DNA from 3 places in the Paenibacillus sp. fava2 genome. Region 3 is predicted to be linked to each of the others. Evidence: riboswitches for the same ligand, from Rfam matches in the RefSeq annotation. Region 3 holds a riboswitch; each other region holds the start of a gene.
The links. A riboswitch is a leader RNA that binds a small molecule or an ion and turns the genes downstream of it on or off. The one in region 3 is predicted to bind cyclic di-AMP.
Positions count from the first base shown of each region.

Region 1: it holds a riboswitch for cyclic di-AMP, as region 3 does, so the genes downstream of both, AC4G46_RS20340 (NfeD family membrane protein) here and AC4G46_RS16835 (C40 family peptidase) in region 3, are expected to answer to the same signal.
Region 2: it holds a riboswitch for cyclic di-AMP, as region 3 does, so the genes downstream of both, AC4G46_RS00505 (C40 family peptidase) here and AC4G46_RS16835 (C40 family peptidase) in region 3, are expected to answer to the same signal.

Region 1 is NZ_CM177755.1:4,637,318-4,639,639, reverse strand. It holds gene AC4G46_RS20350 (HAD family hydrolase) at 71-760, shown strand; gene AC4G46_RS20345 (hypothetical protein) at 974-1,111, shown strand; cyclic di-AMP (ydaO/yuaA leader) riboswitch at 1,242-1,421, shown strand; gene AC4G46_RS20340 (NfeD family membrane protein) at 1,456-2,112, shown strand; gene AC4G46_RS20335 (flotillin family protein) at 2,122-2,322, shown strand, end outside.
Region 2 is NZ_CM177755.1:102,764-105,085, reverse strand. It holds gene AC4G46_RS00510 (hypothetical protein) at 1-543, shown strand, start outside; cyclic di-AMP (ydaO/yuaA leader) riboswitch at 767-905, shown strand; gene AC4G46_RS00505 (C40 family peptidase) at 978-1,406, shown strand; cyclic di-AMP (ydaO/yuaA leader) riboswitch at 1,789-1,934, shown strand; gene AC4G46_RS00500 (C40 family peptidase) at 1,940-2,322, shown strand, end outside.
Region 3 is NZ_CM177755.1:3,907,745-3,910,066, reverse strand. It holds gene AC4G46_RS16840 (glycine betaine uptake BCCT transporter) at 1-668, opposite strand, end outside; gene AC4G46_RS16835 (C40 family peptidase) at 813-1,283, opposite strand; cyclic di-AMP (ydaO/yuaA leader) riboswitch at 1,288-1,423, opposite strand; gene AC4G46_RS16830 (sensor histidine kinase) at 1,737-2,322, opposite strand, start outside.

The DNA of each region.
Region 1 (2,322 bases), 730 kb from region 3:
CCACTATGTATGACGGGATGGGCGGATTGGTGCTTGGAGGTACCTTGTAATTGAAAGAAGGGGGCAGACCATGAAAGCCGTTGGTTTCGATCTTGGTGACACATTGATTTATTATGAAAATGTACCGCTCAGCTGGAAGAACCTGTACCGGTCAGCGCTGATTGAAATCATGCAGGCCATGCAGGTCCGGTTTATTGAAACACATATCCGGCAGGCTGAGCAGGTGCTGTCCTTATATAATACCCGGATACACCCCAGGGATTTCGAGGTGACCGACCTGGAAGTTTTTGATAAAGTACTTGCAGCATGGGGAATAAGCGGCGGGAAGGCGGAAGAGGCTGCCAGCATATTTTTCAGCTTTTTTCAGCAGCGCTCCAAAGTGTACCCTGATGCGGCAACTGTGCTTAAAGAATTGAAGCAGAGGGGCTTGCCCGTGGGGATTTTAACAGATGTTCCCTATGGGATGAGCATGAAATATGTGGAGCAAGATGTCGAACCCGTCCGGGAATATATCGATGTCATCCTGAGCTCTGCAGAGATCGGGTTCAGAAAGCCACGGACTGAAGGGTTTATACAATTAGCGACAGAGCTGGGAATGGATAAACCGCAAATGCTTTATGTTGGTAACGAGGAGAAAGATATTGTCGGGGCTAATCAGGCTGGCATGGTCTCTGTATTAATGAATAGAGATCAGCAGTTAAAAAACTGGGGACAGCAAATCACAATCCGTTCCCTTACCGAAATATTGAATTATATTTGACGCATGAGCAGATCTGCAGCATATTAAGAACGTTCAGTAAAAATAATGCTTTGCCGTTCGTTCCCGTTATGCTAAACTGTGATCTGATGAGGGAAATCGGGCGGTAAGCCTTTATTTTTTGTATAATCAAGAACGATCATTCCCGTATAAGATATCAATCTCTAATCTGTGGGTCGTATCAGCAATATCTTACAGAAAAAAGGAGTGTTAGAGGTGGGAAAACTGGACGGAAAGGTAGCTTTGATTACAGAAGGAAACAGCGGTATCGGTCTGGCGGCAGCCCGGTTTTATGCAGGAAAATCCGTCCTTACGGAAAAGGGAGCAACAAGAAGCAAATCGCCGGCTGCTTAAGATCGGAGCCAAAGAATGCGCCTTCATTCAATGAGGGATGGCATTCTTTGGCTTCTTTTGCCATTCGTGACATTTTACAATATACAGCCGCAGGCGTAAGATTCAATCAGCAACTGAATCTAATATAACTGTTCTCAAATGGCTGAATTCCGGTTAAGGGAACGGGGGAACCAACGGTGAAAGCAGTATGTTTTGATGCTGCTCACCTGGGGTGAATCCTTGCTGCAGGTTGTTCATCAACCAGGCAGGGTAGGGCTATCTCACTGCCCGAATCCGTCAGCTAACCCCGTAAGCCTCGAAGAGAGAGGATGAGCGCCATGATCATTTAACCGACCACGGAAGCCCTGCCCTTCTGTGGTCTTTTTGCTGCGCATAGAGGCAGAAAAGACGTCCAGATAAGAAATTGTATTCTTATAACAACGATTAAAAGTCATTTTTATTTACTCGCCTGCAAGAAAGGGGGGATTAAAATCATTAGTGTATTTATTGTGTGCTTCTGGGCGGGGCTGGTGCTTATTGTCAGTGGCGGATTTCACGGTCACGGGCTGACGGGCCACTTTCATGCGGGAGCAGGAGGTCACGGCTTTATGCCTCTGCTGCTGCCGCTGACCGTGTCTGTCACAGTCTGGGGCGGCACGGGTTATGTGCTCGTCCGGTTCAGCGGGATGAACCTGCCGTCGGCAGTACTGATCTGTACCGTGATCGCCTTGCTGCCGGGCTGTCTGCTGTATATTGTGCTGATCCGGATGATGACCCGGTATGACAGCAGCATGAATGAATCGGATTATGATTTAGCGGGACAGCTCGGGTACATCAGTATTGCCGCAGAGGATGGAACGGCCGGGGAGATGAAATATGTGCTGCACGGGACTATGCGTTCTATTGGTGTACGGGCCGAGACAGGCCAGCAGCTTGCAAAGGGCGACAGGGTGATTATTTTGAAGGTGGATAAAGGTATGGCGGAGGTAACTCTTTTTGAAAGGGAAGCCGCCCAATTATAAAATCGGGGAGTGTCGGAGCAGATGGTTATTCTCTATTTAACCGCGGGAATTGTGGCAGTGATCCTGCTGGCTGTGTTCAGTATCGTAAACGCATATAAGAAGGTCCCGCCCAACCAGGCGATGATTGTGTACGGTCTCGGCGGCAAAAGAGTGGTGCAAGGCGGAGGGACGTTCGTCATTCCCGGCTTTCAGAATAATAAGACCATCTCC
Region 2 (2,322 bases), 3.5 Mb from region 3:
TTTATCCGCGCCGGTCTGCTGCATGAGCTGCATCAGGAGCGTAAGGGTGAACGCGGATTGTTTTTTTTCCCGGGGATGAGACTTTACGGGCTGCCGGTGTTTATCTTCAGTCTGGCGGAATGGCTGCTGTCTGCGCTCCCGCTTTACTGGCTGCTGCCCAAAATGTATACACTGCTGTTAGGCGGTTTATTAGATTATAAGCTCCTGCTGAAGCTTCTGCCCTATCTGCTGGCCTGGATGCTGTATCTCTACATCGTCCGTACGGTGCTACTCTACATGCAATTCGGCTATACTGCCGGGACAGGCACGTTCTCCGCTCTGCTGGCCTATCTCAGGCTGCTTGCTCCTTCAACCGGTGCTTCACTTGTGCTTGGCGCAGGAGGGCTGCTGACGTGGCTGCTGTCGGCTGTAACCGCCCTCTTCTATCCCGGACTGCCGGCGCTGCTCTTCCGCCAGTTCGCACCGCTTCCATCCACCTTATTCAAAATGTGGGGAATCGCCGCCCAGTACCAGCTATGGAGCAGCAAAACATTTCCACAATAATTTTCCGCCAAAACGGCATATTAAAAGAGTCACTGCCTCTGTTTCAGGGGTGTGACTCTTTTGTGCTTAACAATGAATTAACGTAGAGTTTGCAAAACATCAAAACCTCTGATACAATGATGCCTGTACCACTGGTAACAACTTTGTAATCTTTTGAAACTATTTCGACTAACTGTATGTACCTTATACACTTCAACATTGCCAATCAACAGTCACTGTTCTGGTGCATAAAACGCCAAATTCCCAGCACCGGGAAGTGGGGGAACCATATTTTGGGTGAATTGATCTCGCTTTAGAGGGGTCATAGGGGAACCTTCTACCGAATCCTTAAGCTAACCTCGCAGGCCTTGGAAGGAGTACATCTTTTGAAAAGTCACAATTTGTTCCGCACACATTTAAAAAAGAAATGCACCGCAGCAGCACTGGGTCTTGTGATGGTATTCACTATGGGCGCCACCAGCGTCTCAGCTGATTCCAAAATGGACGCAGTTATCTCCAAAACCATCGGAGTTTCATACAAAACCGGAGGTACAAGTACCTCGGGATTCGATTGTTCGGGATTCACCAAGTACGTATTCAAGAGCATCGGCCTTACCCTGCCCCGCACCTCCAAAGCACAGTACAGCATTGGAACAGCTGTTTCCAAAAGCAATCTGCGTGCCGGCGATCTTGTATTCTTCAATACGCTGGGTAACGGAGTTTCCCATGTAGGCATTTACGTCGGGAACGGCAAATTTGCACAGTCCTCCAGCTCAAAGGGTGTAAACATCAGCTCGCTGAGCCAGGCTTACTGGGCCAACCGCTACGTTGGCGCCAAACGAGTAATGAGCACAACAGCTTACCAGGCTGTTGCTTACGATTGAACTTTCCCCTCACATTTAACCTCTGACACATAATTGTAACTAAACTGGCCCGGATTTGATTATTGCCGTAATCATTCCCGGGTTTTTCCTTTTTGTTTCCTTATTCTACCTTTTACACACATCCAGGGCTTATGAAACACCCCTCTTACTAAAAATTCCAACATTGTTTCAGAAAAAGCTTACTTTCCACGTAAATTTGAGTCTTTTTAAGCAGAAATCTCTCTTAAAAAACGCAAATATTATGCACTAATATGTTTTAAGTGATTGCCAACGGCCTCTGTCTTTGCTACAATTATCGCAGTGAGCGTTTAGTAACATTTTTGTAATTAATCAACCGGGTTTTTCAAACGTTTTGTCATAATGTTCTGCCAGCTAATCCTAATCAACAGTCGTGCCGAGTTCCCTTACGAAATAAGGGAAACGGGGGAACCAATTTTTGGGTGAATTGACCTCCTATTCACAGAGGGGTCATAGGGGACCTTCAACCGAACCCTTAAGCTAACCTCGTAGGCATTTGGAAGGGGTATTTACTTTTGAAGAAGAAGTTAGCCGCCGCACTACTCAGTTTTTCTATTATGCTTACCATTGGAGCAGGAAGCGCTTTCGCGGATTCCAAAATGGATAAAGTCATCGATAAAGCCATCGGAACCAAATACGTGTCCGGCGGAGTATCGACCAACGGCTTTGATTGCTCCGGATTCACCATGTATGTCTTCGATAAGATTGGCATTAACCTGCCGCACCAGTCCGGCTCCCAGTACCAGATGGGCACTGCCATCTCCCGTGATAATCTGCGGGAAGGCGATCTTGTATTCTTCAATACAAGCGGCCGCGGTGTATCTCATGTCGGCATTTATGTTGGAGAAGGCAAATTCGCACATGCTTCAAGCTCAAAGGGTGTAACCATCAGCTCGCT
Region 3 (2,322 bases):
ACGATTTGTGCTGTTATCGTGTTAGAAACCCCAAATAAATAATGTAATCCTCCGCTGATCTGAAGAGCACCGAGTCCAAGCGAAGTAGCCACGCCAAATACGGTGCAAATAACCGCCAGAATGTCGATTGCCTTGCCCACCCAGCCGGCAGCCAGCCGTTCTCCGATTAGAGGAATAAAGGTTGAACTTATCAAGCCTTTATAACCTTTGCGGAACTGAAAGTATGCAAGTGCCAATCCGATGACCGTATAAATGGCCCACGGATGAAGCCCCCAGTGAAAAAAGGAATAGCGCATTGAAATCCTTGCTGCTTCTGCCGTACCTCCCTCTACACCCTCCGGGGGAGATAAATAGTGGGACAACGGTTCAGCCACGCCCCAGAATACAAGTCCAATCCCCATACCTGCGCTAAAAAGCATCGACAGCCAGGATAGTGTAGAGTATTCCGGTTCATCATCTTCATCTCCAAGCCGGATGCCGCCAAACCTGCTGAAGGCTAAATAGAACGTAAAGATCAGGAAGAACAGTGTGGCCAGCAAATAAAACCAGCCGAAATTGTGAATGGAGAAATTGTAGGCGATGTTAGCCGTACTTGCCAGCCGGTCAGGGGATACTGCTCCCCATATTGCAAAAATCGCAACAATGGTAATTGCAATCGTGAAAACCATAAAAGATCCTCCAAAGTTGTTAAGTTTAAACAGGTTTTCTTCAGTATGTGTTTTTTCAGCTTGTAATATTTCGTGAAAATAAAAAAGACCGCCTCTCATGAATAGAGACGATCTTCTATACTCCGGTTGTAGATGATCCTTGCATTAACGGCTCACCATATCAGAAAAGCTGTTATCACTTACCACCCGGCGAGCGGTTACATACCGGTCCTTATAATACGATTCTGACAAGCTGCTGATTTTTACTCCCTTACTGCTGGAAGAGTGAGCGAACTTGTTGTCTCCTACATAAATGCCCGCATGGGAAACTCCGGAACCCGTTGTGTTAAAAAACACAAGGTCACCCTCACGCAGATCATCTTTGGCTACAGGAATGCCGGTTTTAGCCTGCGATTGAGAAGTGCGCGGTAGGTCATCCACATTGAACTTCTTAAGTACATATAGAATAAATCCGGAACAATCAAAGCCTGATGTTGTGGTTCCTCCATAAAGATAAGGGGTTCCTACGACCTGATTCACAACACTGTCCAGCGATACCTCGCTTGCGTATGTACCTGGTGCTGCAGAAGCAAATATAAATGAGGCTGCCAACATGGATACGATGACTTTCTTCAGAAACTTGTTCTCCCTTCAATGCCTACGGAGTTAGCTGAGGATTCGGTTAAAGGTTCCCTATATTCCCTTTCGTTCAAGAATAATTCACCCAAAAAAATGGTTCCCCCGTTTTCAACGCTGAAATTCGGCAACTTATTAATATTTTGTAACTATTAACACTTTAATAGATGGCAGGCAGCCTGTCAATCCTTTTAAAATTTAATAGAATAAAGAGTAACGTTTTTGTCATTTCTTCAATTTAATGTTTTTTACAGGCTTTGTAGACCCTCGTAAATACGGCACTCAAACCTACGATAAAAAATATACAGGCTGCCATCTTTATGATCCCGCCTATTTGGATTAAGGGATTGCTCTGAAATGATACTGCGGATATCGTCATGCACGTTAAGCCCATACCGATAAACATAGCCGCTATGAGCCATTGTATTTTTTTCATTTGCCTGCCTCCTGACGTCATGGCTGCCGGTCAAACAGAATTTCGAAACGGGTGCCTTTACCTGACTGACTCGTTACTGAAATCTGACCTCCCTGCAGTTCCACCAGCTTTTTCACTATAGACAGTCCTAAGCCCGTTCCTCCAAATTGACGAGACCTGGACTTCTCTACCCGGTAAAAGCGTTCAAAGATGTACGGGAGCTCATCATTCGGAATGCCAATCCCAGTATCTTCGATGACTAACACAAAAGCACTGCTGTAATAAGATACGGAGACCTCGATTTTTCCTTTTTCGGTATAACGGACTGCATTCTCCAACAGATTGATTAGGATTTGCTCCATCCGTTTTTTGTCTGCACGAATATCCTTGATCATACCTTGTTCATGGTATAGCAAGCCGAGATTTTTTTCTCTTGCCTTGAGCTCTACTTTTCGTATCGCTTGCTGCGTCATTTCGGACATATTCACGGAGTCGAGTTCGAGACTGATCTTGCCTTCTTCCATCTTCGCCAGATCAAACAGATCCTCCACTAAATGCTGCAACCGTAATGCCTCATCATAAATGATTTCCAGGTATTTGTTCTTTTCCTCTTCTGTTTCATAA